4 regions of the Shewanella sp. VK101 genome follow, and region 3 is predicted to be linked to each of the others. Evidence: predicted binding sites of a transcription regulator. Region 3 holds the regulator's gene; each other region holds the start of a gene.

Region 1 (5,108 bases), on a different replicon from region 3:
TACGATGTCATAGTGCAGGTTAATGCCGTGCTGTTTGGCGTATGCCAGTAAACGAGTACGGCAATATCTTACGTACATTTTCATCGGAATGACTTCACCGCCGGTGTCCACGGTTGAAAGAATTAACGGACGTTCAGCTTCGATGGTACCGGCTTCTCTCGCTTGGCGGTAAGCTTCGATCCCCATTAACTCTACAATCGTTGAGTCCTTACCCTGGCTCACCGGCAGGTGCAGGACCACCAATTCAGATTCGATCAGCGTCCGTAGCTCTGCAACACCTACCCGGAACATATCCATGATGTCTCGAAGCGACAGGTCTTCGTTCTGTTCGAGCTCAGCGATAGATGACACGTTCATGATGTCAATTATTTGCTCTGGCGTGACCATTACTGCTGCATTCATGTTAGGAGTACCTGTTGGATTTCGATGATTTCATTGTGCCATGAACAGTATATATTGCAATTTCAATTTTAAAATATATTGACGATGGGTTCAAAATATACGAAGATTGCCCCATCGAAATTTCAAAAAGGTCACTACTATGAGCGTTGCAGAATCTATCCAACTACCTTCAAATACCGTCATGACGTCGCCTGTCGGTACCACGTTGAAATTGGCTTTATTCCAAGGGAAAGAAGGTATCGCGAAATTAGGGGTGACGGGCTACGAAGGGGTGATCACGTTCAAGGAACTGGCTGATCACTTTCAGATCGAAGCCAATTCCGATCAGCTCAACGAGGAGCTTAAGAAGCAACGCGATGTAGACCAAACTCGCGTCAAGGGGCTCAAAAATTATTGGGAATCAACAGAAGGTGCGGTATTCCCAAACATGACAATTTTTGCCAGCGAGCTGTCTGACGTAGAGGAGTTGACCGTGGGCGGGCGCCAGATGGTCCTCGCCTCCCTGGACCCGTTAGCAGATCGCTTCCTATGCGATGGACAGGGGCGCACCACGTTTATTAAATGGCTACTTGAACAAGCTGATACTGAGCAATTTGCTGATCACACTGTGAGTATCAAGCTGATAGTGACCCACACTGAAAACCTATCGACACCTAAAGCCATCAAGATCATTAAGCAGGTATTTGCTGATTACCACTGTCGACTCATGAAGCCTAACAAGTCGATCAGCAAGCATTTTGACACTGGTACCCCATTTGCCCGATTTCTTAATGAGCTGTTAGAGATAGATGCTGGTGGACTCATTAAACGCCGAGTGGCTCTGCACGGCAAATTTAAACGTGGTCACCTGTGGACCTATGACCAATTTACCTCCGTGGTGCAAAAGTTCTTAAATGTCACGCCCGCGACGGCCAACAAACTGCTGCAGAGTGATGACAATTATCAGGCTTCTTACGCTTTGTGCGAAGGGTTCCTGACACGGCTATTCGCGATCCTGCCTGTAGAGAACCTCGATACTGATGACTATTCCGTCGTCCATGAGAATTCGATGTTTACCAAGGCGATTTTTGCCAATGCTTGCGGATATGTGGGGCGATCAATCGTCGATGAGATGTTGATTGATGACACTGTTACCTGGGAGAAACTAGCAAAACCGTCAATGCCGATCCTCTCGAAGGAGGATAAGTATTGGCAGAAGAGTCGAGTCACTATGGATGACAACGGCGCCATTAAGGTTATCAAGGGCACCGATCGCCGTATCGGAGCGCTATTGTGCCGTGAGATGCGAATTCTCCCTTGTGAAGCCCTCTCAGCCTAAGGAGTTCGTTATGCACGTTGATCTACTGGCCTATCGCTGCCCTAATGCGCAACTGTTCCTGAATCAGCTGCTGCCAAGCTTCATTGAGTCGGGAGAGGCGGAGCTGCGTATATCGAGCATAGAGCCCTCACTAGAGCGAAGCCTTCGCCAGCGAGTGGCGCACCTGGACCTCAACGTAGAAATCGATGCTACGATCACTGAAACGCCAATCAGCGATAAGCATCGAGACGCGTGGAGTGCTGATTTTGATGAGGAAGACTATGGCGATGTGTCGGTGATCCGTACCTTTGCGATCCGGCGGGCTGAAGGAGTCATACTTCATTTGAAATAGGGGGCTAAAACCTCTGAGTTGGAGAAAGACATCGCCGCGGCTCACGAGTCTCTTATCGAGTACGCTTTGGAGAATACCATGGCAAAGTGGTATTGGTTCAAGAAACGATTACTGCGATGAAGTCTAACTTACCACTGTGTTTCCAGAAGAGTCGGTTTGGCCAGGGACGTCGTAGTAGGTCAGCCGCCTCTTGCTTGAGTTGAATTCCAATACTATCATTACTGTGTTTTTATACAGTGAATGGAAAATAACAATGAACGTCTTACCTATCACCGTTAGCGCGGGCGTTTTCGGGTTTCCCTCTCCCGCAGCCGATTACACGCAATTGAAATTAAGCTTAGATGAGCTTTTTGTTCAGCATCCATCTTCTACCTGGCTAGCTGTCGCTGAGGGGGAGTCCATGAAAGGGATTGGGATCTTTCCGGGCAGCATTTTAGTCATAGATAGACGAATTGCGCGCAAAACAGGCGATGTGATTGTTGCAAACCTAAACGGCGAGTTCGTTGTCAAGATAATTGATCTCGAGAAACGGTTGTTGTTATCGGACAATGACGATTACCCGCCGGTTGCAATCAACGAGTGGGATGTGTTTTCTATTGAAGGGGTTGTTATAGGCAGCTACAAGCCATTTAAGCCTCTCAGACAGATGATTTAGGAAACTAGGTCATGCTGGCATTGATCGACGCAAATTCGTTTTACTGCTCTGCAGAGCAGGTATTTAGACCTGAGTGGCGTGGAAAGCCGATAGTAGTGCTCAGCAATAATGATGGGACTGTCGTGGCCGCAAATAAGCAGGCTATGGCGTTAGGTATAGAGAAGTTCAAGCCGTATTTCCAGTTGAAAGCGATCTGCGACCGCCATGGTATTCAAGTGTGTTCCAGTAATTATGAGCTGTACGGGGATCTCTCGGAAAAGATGATGAGTGTGATCGGACGATTCGGACCAGAGGAATTTTTGTATAGTATAGACGAGATCTTTTTGTCATTTAAAAACGTAACTATCAAAGACTATCAGCATCATGGCCATCTTATAAGAAGGTCAGTGTGGCGTGAGACTCGATTGCCTGTTTGTGTTGGCTTCGGCCCGACAATGGTGCTTGCGAAGGCTGCTAACCATGCTGCTAAGAGGTTACCTGATTTTTCCTGTGCCGGCGTATGCGTTATAGATGATGAAACAGCCAGGTTAAAAGTATTAGCCCAAATGAAGGTTACCGATGTATGGGGTATTGGTAGTAGAATCGGTAGACAGTTAACCGAAATGGGGATAGAGACAGCAGCACAGTTAGCTTCATTACCAGCCAAATTAGCTCGACAACGATTTAGCGTTGAGGTGGAACGGATCGTATTAGAACTGAATGGGATTAAGGCCAAACAATGGGATGGAAACGTTACCACGAAAAAACAGATTTTCTCTACGCGTAGCCTCGGGCAAAGGGTGACAGATATAAACGGTCTTAATCAGGCACTACTTTACCATGTGGCCATGGCCGCGCAAAAGGCGCGCGCGCAAAGCAGTGCTTGTCGGGTAATGATGATGTTTGCCAGCAACTCCCCCTTTGAAGATAAATCCTTAGCAGTTGGTTTTAGGCATGTTATTCATTTCGACGTGCCAACGAATGACACTCTGGTAATGTCAAAGGCAGTGTCTAAAGCCTTGCCACGACTGTTTAAAGAGGGGGGGCGATATTATAAGGTCGGTATAGGTTTGTTCGAGTTGAGTTCTACTGTGAATCGTCAGATGAATCTGTTTGTCAAAGATGAAGGACTGGGCAATGAACCCTTGATGAAGGTCTTTGACGGGCTCAATAACCGCTTTGGCGTGAAAACGATGTTTGTCGCAGGACAAGGCATTGAACAAAAATGGGCGATGCGTCGTAGTCTTTTAACACCCCAGTACACGACAAACTGGAGGCATTTGCCTTCGGTGAGTTGCCGGTAATCTTCCCAGGGGTATCATAAGTAGATGAGAGCTAATATCGTGGGTGAGTAATATTAGGTTTATTGCCCGTTTCCGTGAACCTCAGTCTGGGCCTTGTGACACGATGATCAGGAGGCTCTGCTGAAAAATTGATATGAAGCAATGGAATATCTGCGCAGAAGAGGGCACGATAACATCGAGTTGGCCCTGTCCGCTCTGAAAGCTGACGCAGAATAATCGATCGGGGCCGGACACGCCGGCCCATTATTCAAGGAAATTATCCAATGTGTAATGTTTGCTTTGATTGTTCTGATCAGAAAGATTCGGATTTAGTTGCAGACACAGGTGTTTGCTCAAAATGCGGTAAGGTCACTGACTGTTGGGATCACGATTTACTGGCCTGTTACAGACAGTTTGGCGTAAGTGACGATTTTATCTGGTCTAGGCTGCCGCGCCTTCTAGACCCTTTTTTGGACGGACAAAGAAGCTCAATGCTGGAAATTGGTAAAATTTTATCAGTGTGCATAGAGGCCGAGAATCGGCCATCAAGCAAATTTGAAGCTGAAGCAGCCGGCTGCTGATCGATAATGGTCTTGGTGCTATGCAGAGCATGAGTTAAAGAAAAAGAGTAAAAAATTATTCTTCTCCTACATTAGGGACCTGTGAGAGTGGTCGAATTACATTTCTCACTTTCTTGCCAACATAAGTGCTTTTTCGGCCGATGATAAGGACAATCATCGGATCTTCAAAATTGAGACCTTTCCCCCAGCTGTTGTAGTCTTTTGGCGACGGTGTGGGGTAGTCTTCAGGGTGGGTGTGCCATTCACCGAGATACTGCAAGGTTCCGTTTGAGCGTTCAAAGGCTTGGTCCACGGCTTGTTGGTGATGGGGCCCCCGTCGGTCTACTGAGTGCCTGGATCGTTTGTCTCCCTTCCCGGGCTCCGTAACCTCGCATACCACCAGATTGCCGGCACGACGTTCACCAATCAGCACACCTGCCGCCTCCTTATCCCACAAACGTGATTGGGTGAAACTCTTCATCCTGGAAAAGGCGGATTCTTTGATAACGACAAGGAGCTCCTCGTCAGCTACCATATCTTTGTAAGTGATATCAGATTGGTGCATTGCAAATTGAACAGT
Region 2 (5,108 bases), 1.4 Mb from region 3:
CTTCTTTCTTGTATTTATAAGCCACAGCAAAAGCTGTAGTTAGTTTGCCAACGCCTTGAGTTTATAGATTAGGTCCAGCGCCTCTCTTGGGCTGAGTTCATCCGGTTTCAGCCTGCCAAGCAGAAGTTCAAGCTCAGATGGCGGCGTTTCCAGTTGCAGTGTGGCCTGCGCCGGGACATGGGGTTCTTGACCGTGATCGCGACTTTCAAGTTGCTGCAGTTTCAATTTGGCGGCCTTGATCACTGAGGCCGGAACACCGGCCAGTGAAGCAACCTGCAAACCATAGCTCTTGCTGGCGGCCCCTTCCTGCACTGCGTGCATAAAGACTATGCTGTCGCCATGCTCCATGGCATCCAGATGTACATTGGCAACCTGGGGCATCAATTCTGCCAACTGAGTCAGCTCGAAGTAATGGGTGGCAAACAGTGTCATGGCGCCGAGTCGCTGAGCCAGATACTCTGCCGCCGACCAGGCAAGTGACAAGCCGTCATAGGTGGAGGTGCCGCGGCCAATCTCATCCATCAGCACCAGACTCTCAGCGGTCGCATTGTGGAGAATATTGGCCGTTTCTGTCATTTCCACCATAAAGGTGGAGCGGCCCGAGGCCAGATCGTCCGAGGCACCGATACGGGTAAAGATCCTGTCAACAGGCCCCAGAATCGCCTTATCTGCCGGCACAAAACTGCCGATATGCGCCATCAGGGTGATCAGCGCCACCTGACGCATGTAAGTGGACTTACCGCCCATATTGGGGCCTGTGACCACCAACATTTTACGCTCAGGGCTAAGGGTTACCGGGTTGGCGATAAAGGGAGCCTGGCTGACCCGCTCAACTACTGGGTGACGCCCGGCTTCAATATGTATGCCCGGCTTATCGCTCAACTCCGGTTGGTTGTAGTTGAGGCTGTCGGCCCGCTCGGCAAAGTTGCTCAGTACATCCAACTCGGCCGCCGCCATGGCAAAGGCCTGCAACTCGCTGAGCTTGGGCAGCAGGAGATCGAACAGCTCGTCCCAAAGCTGTTTTTCCAGTGCCAGCGCCTTGCCCTGACTGGAGAGTACTTTCTCTTCATACTCTTTCAGCTCGGGGATGATATAGCGCTCGGTGTTTTTCAATGTCTGGCGTCTTTGGTAGCTCAGAGGCACCAGCGCCGACTGGCCGCGGGAAACTTCGATATAGTAGCCGTGTACCCGGTTGAAACCGACTTTCAGGGTGGCTATTCCCGTTTGCTCTTTTTCCCTGACTTCCAACTGTTGCAGATAGTCACTGGCGCCTTCACTGAGGCGGCGCCATTCATCCAGTTCGGCATGATAACCATCGCGGATCACGCCGCCATCACGAATGAGTACCGGTGGGTTGTCGACAATGGACCGCTCCAGCAGCGCGAGTTCTTCAGGGAATTCACTGAGCTGGCGTTTCAAACGGCCAAGCTCGGGGCTTTGGGTGTTTGCCAATAGTTGCTGCAGTTGCGGCAACAGTGCCAGCGCTTGCCGCAGACGGGCAAAGTCTCTCGGGCGGGCGCTTCTCAGAGCCAGGCGCGCCATGATCCGCTCCACATCACCGAGCGCCTTGAGGTCATCATGCAACGGTTCGAACAGGCCGCTGGCAATCAACTCTGCCACCGCGGTTTGTCGCAGGCCTATCTGTTGATGATCTCTGAGTGGCTGATGGATCCAGCGCTGTAACATCCTACTGCCCATGGGGGTAGCGGTTGCATCCAGCACCGAAGCCAAAGTATTGTCCCGGCCACCGGCAAGGTTCACCGTCAGTTCCAGATTCCGACGGGTGGCGGCATCCAACACTATGCTGTCGCTCTGGTTAAAGCGGGTAATGGCATTGATATGGGGCAGGGCGGTGCGCTGGGTATCTTTGACATACTGCATCAGGCAGCCGGCGGCCTGCAGTGACAGCCTGGCGTCTGTTATGCCAAAACCACGCAGATCTTTGGTGCCAAACTGATCCAGCAACAATCGCATGCTGGTATCCAAGTCAAACTCCCACTCGGGACGACGGCGTTTGCCCTTGATGCCGGCGATCAGGCTTTGTTGGGAAAAGTCTTCGCTGTAGAGCAGCTCGGCCGGTTTGGTGCGTTGCAGCTCTGCCTCCAATGATTCAAGGGTGGCCAGCTCGGCAATCACAAAACGGCCGGAGGCCACATCCAAGGTGGCGTAGCCAAAACCGTTCTTGCCTTCGTAGACGGCGGCCAGCAAGTTATCCTGACGTTCTTGCAGCAGCGCTTCATCGGTGAGGGTTCCGGGAGTCACTATGCGCACCACTTTGCGCTCGACCGGCCCTTTGGACGTGGCCGGGTCACCAATCTGCTCACAGATGGCAACCGACTCACCGAGCTGCACCAGCTTGGCGAGATAACCTTCCACCGCATGATAGGGAATACCCGCCATAGGAATAGGATCGCCGCCACTCTTGCCCCTGGCCGTCAGTGAAATACCCAAGAGCTCGGAGGCTTTTTTGGCATCATCGTAAAACAGCTCGTAAAAGTCCCCCATGCGATAAAACAGCAGCATTTCGGCATGCTGCGCCTTCATCGACAGATACTGGCGCATCATCGGGGTGTGTTTTTCCAAATCCGGGTTATCCATAGGCGTGATCACTGCATTCATGGGAGCTTTCAGATGTTTCCTTGACTGTTTTTCCAAGAGCGGTTGCCCTTTCGACAATGGCGCCAATAGTATCAGTTATTCATCACTGAACCAGTCGTGGGCGGGTAAATTTTATGCTCTCGGTCACAAGTGATTGATCCGCAAGCGGCCTTTAAATAAATTATCACCAGCACTTGATGCTGTATGATTGTACAGTATACTAGGTGGCAGATTGGTATTGACGCCAAAGCTCTTAAAAGGAGCGGCAACATAGATTTCAGGCGGCGCATTGCGCCGCAATCAAGAGGGAACAGGAATGAAAATAGATCCAAACAAAGAGAAGGCGCTGAACGCGGTTCTGGGACAGATAGAGAAGCAGTTCGGTAAAGGTTCTATCATGAAGCTGGGTGAAGACAGAACCATGGATGTCGAAACCATCTCTACCGGTTCGCTTTCTCTGGACGTGGCTCTGGGGGCCGGCGGTCTGCCAATGGGCCGTATCGTTGAGATCTATGGTCCTGAATCTTCTGGTAAAACAACCCTGACACTGGAAGTGATTGCCGCAGCGCAGCGTGAAGGCAAAGTGTGTGCCTTTATCGATGCTGAACACGCACTGGATCCTATCTACGCCAAGAAGCTGGGCGTGGATATCGATAACCTCCTGTGTTCTCAGCCAGATACAGGTGAACAGGCGCTGGAAATCTGTGATGCGCTGACTCGCAGTGGCGCCGTCGATGTCATCATTGTTGACTCAGTGGCGGCGCTGACGCCCAAGGCTGAAATCGAAGGTGAAATCGGTGATTCCCACATGGGGCTGGCGGCCCGTATGATGAGCCAGGCAATGCGTAAGCTGGCCGGTAACCTCAAGCAGTCCAACACTCTGCTTATCTTCATCAACCAGATCCGGATGAAGATTGGGGTCATGTTCGGTAACCCTGAAACCACCACTGGTGGTAACGCCCTTAAGTTCTACGCTTCCGTTCGTCTCGATATCCGCCGTACCGGCGCTATCAAAGAGGGTGACGAGGTTGTTGGTAACGAAACTCGGGTTAAAGTGGTTAAGAACAAGATTGCCGCCCCCTTCAAACAAGCCGATTTCCAAATTCTTTATGGTCAGGGGATCAACCGTACCGGTGAGTTGGTTGACCTGGGCGTAGCCCACAAGCTGGTGGAAAAATCCGGCGCCTGGTACAGCTACAAAGGTGACAAGATAGGTCAAGGCCGCGCCAATGCCGGTAAGTTCCTCAAGGAAAATCCCGAAGTGGCAGCCGAAATCGAAGCGGCACTGCGTGCTAAACTGCTCAGCAAAGCTGAAGCTGCTCCTGCCAGCGCCGAGACAGGTGAAGGCAATGTCGATCTGGAAACCGGAGAAGTCTTCTGAGCCAGTCGGTAATGGATGTTGCGGTCGCGCTATTGGCGCGCCGCGACTATGGCCGCGAGCAACTCAAGAGCCGCTTGCTGGACAAGGGCTTTGAGTCGCCGGAAGTTGAACAGACTTTGGATGGTCTGGAAGCCAAAGGTTTTATCGATGATCAGCGTTTCGCGGCAGCCTTGCTGCGCAGCCATATTGCCAAGGCCCACGGCCCGGGGAAAGTGCGTCAGGCACTGATGCAAAAGGGCTTAAATAAACAATGTATTGAGCAGGTTTTGGATGCCAGTGATTGTGACTGGTTTGCCTTAGCCCGCACGCGCGCGCTGAAAAAATTCGGCGATAGTCCCGCAGATGATATGAAAGAAAAAGCTCGTCGAATTCGTCACTTGATGGGGCAGGGCTTTAGTTATGATCAAGTGGCATACGCCCTTGAATATGACCCTTACGACTGACTTTTCCCTCTATCACAATTGCCCCTTCCACAACTAAGCGCCATTCCCAAAGCGTCCAAACCTGACCTTGTTTTATAAACCCCAGCATTCACTTCCCTTGAGTTGCAGTCGTTGTTTGCACGCCAAAGTAACACTCAGCTGTTAACACTCCGTTCTGGCGCTTTTAGCTGACGTTATCTGTCCCGTGAAAACTTGCCGTAGCCTTCAAGGCTCCATCCCCTGAGTGATTCCGCGCCTATGGCAAATGGTATGTGCTGACTCAGGTTATTGGGTTTCGGCTTATGCCGCTAACGCTCTCTGTACCTTGGCTGTATCAGGCGTCATACCCTGCGCAATCTAATTGGTATTCTGGCGCTGCATGCTTATAATGCTTGGCAAAAGAGCGCTTGAGTGGCCGGGCGACGCACGCCTTTAGACCACTTTTTATACATTATTCAGGCTTAAGCAACTCAGGACGATTTATGTACCAAACCACAGCAGCACTCAGAAGTGCTTTCCTGGAGTTTTTCCGCAAGAATGGCCATCAGGTAGTCGACAGCAGTTCACTGGTGCCAGGCAATGACCCCACTTTGTTGTTCACCAACGCCGGGATGAACCAGTTTAAAGATGTATTCCTCGGTATGGACAAGCGCAGCTACAGCCGCGCTACCACTTCGCAGCGTTGTGTTCGCGCCGGTGGTAAACAT
Region 3 (5,108 bases):
GGCGCTATAAGTTGTCGACAATGGGGCATAGAAGGTCCAGCCAAAATTGGGGCCGCCACCTTCCATAAACAATGAGCTAAGCAGGATCAGGAAGGCGAAGGGCAAAATCCAGAAGCTCCAGTTGTTCATCCGCGGCAGCGCCATATCCGGCGCACCTATCATCATGGGGATCAACCAGTTGGCCAGACCGGTAAAGGCCGGCATCACGGCGCCAAAAACCATGATAAGGCCATGAACTGTGGTCATTTGGTTAAAGAAGTTGGGTTCGACCAGTTGCAATCCGGGCTGGAATAGCTCAGCACGGATCACCATGGCCATGGCGCCCCCTATCAGGAACATGATGAAGCTGAACCAGAGATAGAGTGTGCCTATGTCTTTATGGTTGGTGGTCAGCAACCAGCGCATGATCCCCTTGGGGGCGTGATGATGCTGGTGTTCCTGTTCAGCGATTTCCTGAACGCCGGCTTCGGCATCTTGACTGAATGAGTTCATCTTCTCCCCCTACTGCCCGTGGTTATTGACATCGGCGGCTTGCACTGTGTCGCCTGTATTATTGCCCCAGGCATTACGCTCATAGGTCACCACAGCAGCCAGTTCCTTGGCGGTTATCTGTTTGCCGAAGGCCTGCATGGCGGTGCCTGTCTTGCCATGGATCACTATGTCCAGATGGGCAGCGATTGGGCCTATGGCAATAGCACTGCCCTTGAGCGCCGGGAACACCCCTTGAAGTCCGGCGCCGTTGGGCTGATGACAGGCGGCGCAACGCGCCATATAGATCTGTTCGCCAAGCGCCATGGCCTCATCATGGCTCATGGTCTCACTGAGGGCCGCCTGAGCTTCTTCGGCGGCCGTAGCCGCGGCTTGTTTCTGTTCCGCCATCCAGGCGTCAAACTCATCTTCTGCCAGTACCTTCACCACAATCGGCATAAAGCCGTGGTCTTTACCGCAAAGCTCGGCACATTGGCCGCGGTAGATCCCCGGTTTGTCCACCCGGGTCCAGGCTTCGTTAATAAAACCGGGATTGGCGTCTTTTTTGACGGCAAAGGCGGGCACCCACCAGGAGTGGATCACATCATCTGAGGTCATCAGGAATCGGACTTTGCGATTGATGGGCAATACCAAAGGCTTGTCGACTTCAAGTAAGTAGTGCTCGCCCTTGGCTTCCTGGCCTTCTATCTGGGATCTCGGCGTTGCCAATATGCTGAAGAAGTCGATGTCTTCGCCGAAATAGCTGTAGTGCCATTTCCATTGCGAGCCGGTGATCTTGACCGTCAGGTCGGCATCACTGGGATCTTCCATGGCAATCAGCGTTTTGGTTGCGGGGATTGCCATCAGGATCAGGATTAAAAAGGGGATAAGCGTCCAGGCAATTTCTACCTTGGTACTTTCATGGAATTGGGACGAGACTGCCCCTTTGGACTTCCTATGGTTGATCATGGCGTAGATCATCACGCCGAATACGACCAAACCTATGGCGCAACAGATATAAAGAATGATCATGTGCAGGTGATACACCTTGCCACTGATCTCAGTTACCCCTTGAGTCATATTCAAGGGCATATCTGCCTGAGCGCCTGGAGACAACAAGCTGACGCACAACAAGGTCAGCAAAACACACAGCCATTGCTTCACAAGACATCTCCTCTGTCAATTGCATTCGCAACTACAAAGAAGAGTCACACAGTAAGTCTTTGCTCTATGCAAACTCTTCAGTTCCCAAAAAAGCAACGATGACTTCAAAGTGCGGCGGCGGTTTCACTTAGCTCTAGGTATACAGGTGGTGACCACTGTTGCACTTACCGCTGAATATACTCAGCATTTCCGGCGACGGCACCACTCGCTATGAATCGAAATGGGGCGGTCAACCTACGACGAATTGCATGGAGATAACACAATCGTTGTTCTTACATTACTTGTAGATTAAATATTGATCAAGATCACGATGTTTTCTAACTATATGAAAAAAAAGCGTCTGTTAATCCAGAGGTGAATTCTGTGTGAGTAGCAGAGCTGCGCGGTTTGCCGCCGATTGACAGGGGAAGGCATTGCACCAAAAAGGCACAGAAAAAAGGCCATCCCAGGGATGGCCTTTAAACACAATCAATGGATGGAGTGGGTAAGTTCGTTGAGGTGGTTATCCACCTCTTTCGCCTGCTGTCCCGTTTCCAACACTATGCCCATGGCTCTGGCGTTACGGGCGACCAGCTGCAATCGGCGGTTATCACGGGCATCCAGGCTGTCTATCCAACTGATCACTGCACTGGAGGTGCCGTTGGTCAGGGCTCTTTCCGTTGCCCACAAGGCTTCTACTTCATCCTTGGTGCGCACCAAGAGTACTCTATCCATTCTGACACCGGCCCTTGCTAAGGTTTCTTTGTAACCTATGCTGGCCGGGGCGTTAATCAAGACTATCCAGCGTCCCTGTTGACTCAATTGCGCCAATTGAGGGCAGAGGCGCAATAATTCCTGACGTCCCTGGCTATGGCTGGCCAAGCTGGAGATACCGGTATGTTGCCAAGGCTGATTGCCGGCAATACCGGTGTCTGTCCACAGGCCTGGGTGTCTTGGGGCGTTGCCAGTCATTATGCTCATAGCCAGTCTCCATTGCGTATTATCCCTACCGCCAGTCCTTCAATGGTCAATGGCTGGAAAGTCAGGTCGACTTTTATTGGGGAGTAAGCCTCGTTCTCGGCATGTAGATAAACCACATTACCTTTCTTTTCAAAGCGTTTCACAGTTACATCGTCTTCAACCCTGGCCACCACGACTTGACCGTTACGGGCTTCCTGTACCTTGTGAACCGCCAGGAGATCACCTTCGAGAATACCTATGTTCTTCATGCTGTCGCCGCGTACCCGTAGCAGAAAGTCGGCATTGGGGTGGAACATGCCAGGGTCGACCTGGTAATACTGCTCAACGTGTTCCTGAGCCAGTATGGGTTCACCGGCGGCAACCTGACCAATCAGGGGCAAGCCTGTTTCTGACTCCGCTTGTTCATCATGAGGCAGGCGAATACCACGAGAGGTGCCTGGCATGATCTCAATACAGCCTTTCTTGGCCAATGCCTTGAGGTGTTCCTCGGCGGCATTGGCGCTCTTGAAGCCCAGCCGGGTGGCAATTTCGGCCCGGGTTGGCGGCATGCCGGTGTCGGCTATATTGCGTTTAATCAGTTCCAGAATCTGTGCCTGGCGCGGTGTCAGTGGTCTCATGGTGATTCCTGTTTTTTCATACAGTACCTGTTAGTATATACAGTATTTTTATCAGTGCAAGTATTAACCAAAACTGAAACTTTTAGGGAGTGGCTAAGTAAGCCATTCGGTGCTTTGGTTTTAACGGCTTGGCCCATGCAGCATGGGGAGTTCAAGGCATTGGCCAGAGGAACTGCCGGGGCCGGTTCGCACCTTCCCTAGCTAAGGTTCAGGAAATTCTGGTATTCTATTGGGCTATTGATTGTGGCTCAGACACTGAAAAAAACATGTCCAAACAAGATTCATTCTGGTTTAAATCTCTTCGCTGGCTCCAAAGCAAGCTGGTGCATACCACTGTGGTGCCTCAGGATCCTTTCGCCGATTTGAACCTGGATCCGGCTAAGCCGATGGCCTATGTAATGAAGACGGAATCTGTCAGTGATATTGCGGCATTGGCGGAAGTCACCCGTAAGTTTGGTTTGCCTTGTCCTTATGAGGCACTCAAGGTTGATGATATTACCGTTCCCCGAGTCGTCTGCCTGGAAGGAGCCAAGCCCCTATTCGGCAAGCGCAAGAGCAACAAGCCATTTCTCAGCTGTTTCACTTCTCTGCTGAACCTGCATCAGGCCAATCCACAACTGGATATTCAATTGGTGCCAGTGAGCCTCTATTGGGGCCGCACTCCGGGTAAGGAAGATGACAGCATGCGTGCCGCCGTATTTGAGCGGGAAAATCCCACTTGGCTGCGCAAGTTTCTGATGATCCTGTTTCTGGGGCGCGACAACTTTGTGCAGTTTTCCAATGCCGTGTCGTTGCGGCTGATGGCCGATGAACATGGGACCGACAAGGCTATTGCCCATAAGTTGTCACGGGTGGCCAGGGTACATTTCCGCCGGCAACGCAAGGTGATGACTGGGCCCGTGCTGCCCAACCGTCAGGCTCTGTTCAATGAGTTGCTGCGTTCGGAAACGCTGAAAAAGGCGATTAAAGAAGAGGCCGCTGCCAAGAAGATCCCCGAGGCTAGAGCCAGGGAGATGGCGGAAGAATACCTCGATGAGATTGCTGCCCACTATTCCGACAGCCTGGTGCGTATTGCCGAGCGGATCCTCACCTGGTTGTGGAACAAGCTCTACAAGGGGATCAACATCAAGGGCGCCGAGCAGATACGCCAGCTGCACCACGATGGGCATGAGATAGTTTATGTGCCTTGCCACCGCAGTCATATGGATTACCTGCTGCTCTCCTATATTCTCTATTTTCAGGGTATGGTTCCGCCCCATATAGCCGCCGGTATCAACTTGAACTTCTGGCCCGCCGGGCCCATGTTCCGCCGCGGTGGTGCTTTCTTCATCCGCCGCAGCTTCAACGGTAACAAGCTTTATACCGCTGTGTTCCGCGAGTATCTGGATCAGCTGTTTGCCAAAGGCTATTCGGTCGAATACTTCACCGAAGGTGGCCGCTCTCGTACCGGGCGGCTGTTGTCACCCAAGACAGGGATGCTGGCGATGACAGTCAACTCTGTGCTGCGGGGCATTGAACGGCCGGTGACTCTGGTGCCCGTGTACCTGGGCTACGACCATGTCATGGAAGTGGCCACTTACCACAAAGAACTCAGCGGCAAGAAAAAGCAGAAAGAATCTGTTTGGCAGGTGGTTGGCGCCTTGCGTAAGCTGGGCAATTTCGGTCAGGGGTATGTGAACTTTGGTGAGCCTGTGACGCTGCAAAACTTCCTCAGTGAAGCGGCGCCCAACTGGCGCGAAGAAGTGGCGGCCGATCCCGAGCAGAAACCCAGCTGGCTGACCCCGGCGGTTAATACTCTGGCCAATAGGGTGATGACTCATATCAACGATGCCGCCGCTGCCAGCGCCGTGACTCTTACCAGCCTGGTACTCTTGTCATCAGAGCAGAATGCGCTGGAGC
Region 4 (5,108 bases), 2.4 Mb from region 3:
TGCTCGGCCATATGGTCAAAGTCGGTCGCCAACTGGAAAAATTCCGGCTGCTTTAGTGAAAAATGGCCGGCAATCCGGGTATCGAGTTGGCCCTGTGCCAGCTGACGGGTGGCACTGCGCAGTAAACTCAGCGGCTGGATCAGATGGCGGCTCAGCAGACGACTGAACAACAAAAGCACCAGTAGTCCTACCAGGATACGGATAAGCCAGAGGCTTTTATCCAGTTGCTGCGCCGGGTGTAAAGAGGCGTTGAGTTGTACCACCAAGAGCAGGGGATTGTCCGGCTCCAGGCTATTGCGTAGTGGCAGGCCTATCAAAGGTTTTTGCACCCTGTCCCCCATAGGCTGCTGCAACTGCTTGAGGAAATTGAGTTTGTAAACAAAGTGCGGGTGCATTTCCCGCTGACTCACCGCCTGCTGCTTGCTATCCAGCACATAGAGTACAAATGCCTGACGCCCCTCCCAATCCGCCAGTCCTGCTATATCGCCCCTGACGATATAGTCGTTGGCCTCATCGGCCAGTTGCTGTAACTGGCTTTGGGTCTGCTGGGGCAGCAGTAACAAGCGGTTTAGCAACATGGCTTCAATACCACTGGCGAGCAGCAGGATAAGCAGTAATGACACACCAAAATAGCCAAACAGTCGCCATTGGAGTTGGGAAAACAGGCCGGAAAAGGGCAGCAAGGCAAGCTCCTGAATTATTCGCTGAAGTCGAGAATATGTTTCGATAATCATTCTCATTTATTCTATCTCGGGTTAAGGCTTTGGCGCCAGCACGACTTGTCAGTTGGCTAAAGTTCGCTATACTGTATAAAAATACAGTATCGGTGTTTTTCATGTCTCTTTCAGCCAAAACTCACTCTGTAAAATCTGATCCAGCAAAATCTCAGGCCTTGAACGGTCTGCTGGAGCGCCGGGATCTCTGGTTGGGGCCGGGCAGTCAGGGCAAAACATTGGGGTATCCCAGTGGTTTTGAAGCATTGGATGCGCAGCTCAGTGATGCAGGGTGGCCAAGGCAAGGCATTTGTGAGCTTTTCAGTCAGTCTCCTGGGCACGGGGAACTCAGCCTGTTGTTGCCTTTGATGCGTTATTTACTGCCGGCTCAGTGTGGCTCTCATTCCGAAAGAAATCATTCGGCAAGAAGCCAGTCCAAAAGAAATCAGTCCAGAGGGGATGAGTCCAGAGATGCCATGATAATGCTGATAGCGCCGCCATTGCAGCCGCTGGCACAGAGCTTTGCCCAGCACGGTATTGCCGCCGAGCGTATTTTGTGGCTGGAGTTAACCCAGCGTAAAGAGGTGCTCTGGGCCATGGAGCAAGGGCTGAGCAGCGGCGCCTGTCCCCTGGTGCTGGCTTGGCTGGACAAGCTAACACTGACTGAGGCCAGAAGGTTGCAACTTGCCGCAGAGCAGGGCAAGGCGCTGGGAATTTGCCAGTTGCCTATGGCTCAGGCCGACAGCAATCATCCTGTCACCCTAAAGCTGGCTATCAGCGCGGCTGGCGTTAATACCGCCAGGCTGCAAATTTTAAAGCGTCGCGGTGGTTGGCCCGTCCCTGAATTGCATCTGCGTGGCTTGCCGGCACTGGCGCTTGAACTGCCCCATGTCGAGCCGGGCGTGGTAACCCTGAGAAGCGGCAAGGCGGCTCCCAATCATAGTTTAAGTAACTCAATAGACTCAATTGATCCAAAGCATTCCGGCCGCAAGGCCAATGGCCCTGTGCTTCACGACTCTGGTTTACATGGCACTGTGCTTCACGGTCCTTGGGGGATGGCGCAGTCAAGGATTGCTGCCTCCAATGAATGCGCGCCTAATCCCTGGACAGCACGGCAAGAGTCAAACAAGCCCGCGGGGCTTTTCCCAAGCGCGAATCCGCAAACGGCCAATTCTCAAACTACTCAAAGCCAAGCCACTCAAAGCCATACTGCTCAGAGCCAAGAGGCTATCTGAGATGACCCAGGTATGGATGGGAGTCTGGTTTCCACAGCTATTGCTGCAATATCAGCGTTATCGTCTGGCTATGCTCGGCAATATGGCGGGTTCTATTACTGGTACTATGACCGACACTGTGACTGGTACTAGGACTGGAAGTATGACAGGCAGTGGTGCGGCTCAGGTTCAAATACGCGTTCAAACTCAGCCCCAAACCCAAAATCAACCCAAAACAGTGCCAACCGCTGCGGCGTCAGAGCCTCTTGATCCCCAAGTCCCCATGGCCTTGTATGACAGCCGGAAGCTGGTCATACATTCGGCCTGTCCCGCCGCTCAAGCAAAAGGCGTTACAGCAGGGATGAGTGTCGGCAGCGCTCAGTCGCTGTTGGGAGAGTTGCAACTCTGGCCACTGCAGGAGGTGGACAGCGAGGCGTTGCGGGATTGGTTGTGTCAGTGGAGCTATGATTTCAGCGCCAGAATCTGGCCGCCGTTGTTATCCGGGCTTACTGAACAAGCTGCCCCATATGCGGCCGATGCGCGCTGGCCTACAGATACACTGCTGCTTGAAGTGGGGTCCATGGTTAAACTGTTTGGCAGTTTGAGTGCCATTGTCGAGGCTTATCTCAACAAAGTCGCCGACTATGGTCTGGAATGCTCATTGGTGCTGGCACACAGACCGCTGGATGCGGCGATATTGGCGCGGCATACTCACGTCGGCATCAGCGCGGTATCAGCTGCCTTCATGAGCTCACCCACAGCTGAAAAAGCCGGCCGCCTCAAGGTGCATCACGGCTTACCGCCAGACTTGCCACTGGATTTGCTGCCATTAACCCAAGAGGAACGGCAACGGCTCGGCGCGCTTGGGCTGACAACTCTAGCCATGCTTGATGCCTTACCCCTTGCCGAGTTGGGGCGGCGCTTTGGTCAAGGTTTGCTGCAGCTGCTGGCACAAATCCAGGGGCGTTTGCCCTGTTGCCGCAAGGGATATGAGTTACCCGAACAGTTTCAGGCCAGGTTGACCTTGCTGCATGATGTTGAGTGGGTTCAGGGATTGCTGTTTCCATTGCAAAAGCTGCTGGGGGAATTGGCAACCTATTTGCGGATCAGGCAGTTGGCGGTGCAACAGTTGGAGCTGTGGCTGAAGTTTCGCGAGCCAGAGACGCCGGCGCAGCAACTGACACTCAACTATCCCTTCGGGGAATATCAACTGCAGGGACTATCTCAGCTCTGCCGCTTACAGCTGGAAGGATTGCAACTGCCGAGCCCGGTCGTCGATATTGAGCTGCGAGCCAGGCACTTTGTGTCGCAGCAGCTGGGTAGTCGAGAGTTGACCGAGTCCAGAGAAGGGCTGCAGCAGGATGCCAATCAATTACTCGCCAGATTACAGGCCAGGTTAGGTAGCCATAAGGTGCGCTCTTTGGTGTTGGCGGCCGATCCCATGCCTGAACTGGCCAGCACTGCGGCTTCCCTGACTCGTTGGCCGCCACCGGCAAGGCCGCCAGTTCAGCCGTCGCTGGCGCTGCGGCCTCTTTGGCTGCTGCAAGAGCCGCAAGCCATTGCTCCTGAAGCCGTGGAGCTGCTTAGAGGGCCGGAAAGGTTACAGAGCCCCTGGCATTCAGGGCCTTTTCCCTGCCGGGATTATTTTCTTGCCCATCATAAGGAGAACGGCGGTCTGTGTTGGCTGTTTCGCACCGCTAATGGGCTCTTTCTTCACGCTTGGTTCAGCTGATGTACGCCGAATTGCATGCTATTTCCAATTACAGCTTTTTGCGCGGGGCTTCTCACCCGGATGAGTTGGTGCAGCAGGCCGCCAAACTGGGCTATGAGGCCATAGCCATTACCGACGAATGTTCTCTGGCGGGTGTGGTCAAGGCGCATGAGGCCGCCAAACAAAGCAGTATCAAGCTGATTGTCGGCGCCGAATTCCACCTGCCGGAAGGCTGCCTGGTGCTGCTGGCAAAAAATCGCCGGGGCTATGGTCTTATCAGCACTCTGATAACTAAAGGGCGGCGCCGGGCCGAAAAGGGCAAGTATCGGTTAACCCTGGATGATTTTGCGGTCATTGACCGCGGCTGCTTTTGCCTGTGGCGGCCGCCATCAGTGAGCGAGTTGCTGGCGCAAGCCGACTTGAAAAGCTCTACTCACCAAACCCCAAGTCAGCAACCCCCTTGGCTGACGCAGCTGCAGCAGCGCAGTCTGGCACAGTTGAATGCCCTGGCGGCACGGGTCAAAGCCGCGTTTTCACTGCCGCTTTATCTCTTGATGGAGCGGCAATTGCAACCCGGAGAGGCCTGGTACCTCGAGGCCTGTGAGGCGCTGTCGAATCATTTGTCCCTTCCCTGTGTCGCCGCCGGTAATGTGCAGATGCATCTTGCAGAGCGGCAAAGGCTGCACGATGTGCTCAGCTGTATCCGCCATGGCCGCGCCGTGCCTATGGCCGGCGAGCTGTTATCAGGCAATGCCGAAATGGCGCTTAAGCCGATAACAACTATGGCCAGGCGTCACCCTCAAGCCTGGTTGGCAAGGAGCTGTGAGCTGGCGTCCCGGTGCCATTTCAGTCTGGATGAACTCAAGTATGAGTACCCGGCCGAGTTGGTGGCAAGCGGCCTAAGTGCCAGTGAATATCTGGCGCAAGAGGTGGAAAAGGGCGCCCGCAGGCGTTTTGGCGAGGCGGTTCCACCTGAAGTGCAGACTCAGTATCGGCGCGAACTCAAGCTGATTGCCGAGCTCAATTATGAATACTTTTTCCTGACCATCTATGATCTGGTCTGTTTTGCCACCAGGCAAGGGATACTGCATCAGGGACGAGGCTCGGCCGCCAACTCTGTGGTCTGTTATTGCCTCGGGATCACCGAGGTGGATCCTACCAAGGTCAACATGCTGTTTGAGCGTTTTATTTCCAAGGAGCGCCATGAGCCGTCAGATATCGATGTCGATTTTGAACATGAACGCCGCGAAGAGGTGATCCAGTATATCTACCAAAAATATGGCCGTGAGCGTGCAGCCCTGGCAGCCAGTGTGATCACTTATCGTTTCAAGAGTGCCATGAAAGATGTTGGTAAGGCTCTGGGGCTCAGCGAGCAACGGCTGGATGAGCTGATAGGCGCTGTCGATCGCCGCGATCCGCAAGTGCCTTGGCAGCAGCAGTTGCAACAAGGCAAGCTGTTGCCACAACAAG

The links. The regulator LexA, encoded in region 3, represses DNA repair genes until DNA is damaged. The targets are predictions, from matches to a motif close to TACTGTATNNNNATACAGTA.
Region 1: a site for LexA is predicted at 2,271-2,290, ahead of ACSHSR_RS22180 (LexA family protein). Genes of this name have one in related genera too.
Region 2: a site for LexA is predicted at 2,797-2,816, ahead of recA (recombinase RecA). Genes of this name have one in related genera too.
Region 4: a site for LexA is predicted at 804-823, ahead of ACSHSR_RS11245 (ImuA family protein). Genes of this name have one in related genera too.

The regions. Positions count from the first base shown of each region.
Region 1 is NZ_JBSSWS010000002.1:24,856-29,963, reverse strand. It holds gene ACSHSR_RS22195 (adenine nucleotide alpha hydrolase family protein) at 1-402, opposite strand, end outside; gene ACSHSR_RS22190 (DGQHR domain-containing protein) at 542-1,720, shown strand; gene ACSHSR_RS22185 (hypothetical protein) at 1,731-2,051, shown strand; gene ACSHSR_RS22180 (LexA family protein) at 2,305-2,706, shown strand; gene ACSHSR_RS22175 (Y-family DNA polymerase) at 2,718-3,989, shown strand; gene ACSHSR_RS22170 (Mov34/MPN/PAD-1 family protein) at 4,605-5,093, opposite strand; gene ACSHSR_RS22165 (E2/UBC family protein) at 5,080-5,108, opposite strand, start outside.
Region 2 is NZ_CM151402.1:1,534,552-1,539,659, forward strand. It holds gene mutS (DNA mismatch repair protein MutS) at 40-2,598, opposite strand; gene recA (recombinase RecA) at 2,915-3,979, shown strand; gene ACSHSR_RS06920 (regulatory protein RecX) at 3,991-4,422, shown strand; gene alaS (alanine--tRNA ligase) at 4,884-5,108, shown strand, end outside.
Region 3 is NZ_CM151402.1:92,852-97,959, forward strand. It holds gene ctaD (cytochrome c oxidase subunit I) at 1-492, opposite strand, end outside; partial or broken gene coxB (cytochrome c oxidase subunit II) at 511-1,632, opposite strand; gene ACSHSR_RS00430 (cell division inhibitor SulA) at 2,101-2,592, opposite strand; gene lexA (transcriptional repressor LexA) at 2,589-3,209, opposite strand; gene plsB (glycerol-3-phosphate 1-O-acyltransferase PlsB) at 3,476-5,108, shown strand, end outside.
Region 4 is NZ_CM151402.1:2,474,390-2,479,497, reverse strand. It holds gene ACSHSR_RS11250 (HAMP domain-containing sensor histidine kinase) at 1-683, opposite strand, end outside; gene ACSHSR_RS11245 (ImuA family protein) at 836-1,948, shown strand; gene ACSHSR_RS11240 (Y-family DNA polymerase) at 1,950-3,659, shown strand; gene ACSHSR_RS11235 (error-prone DNA polymerase) at 3,659-5,108, shown strand, end outside.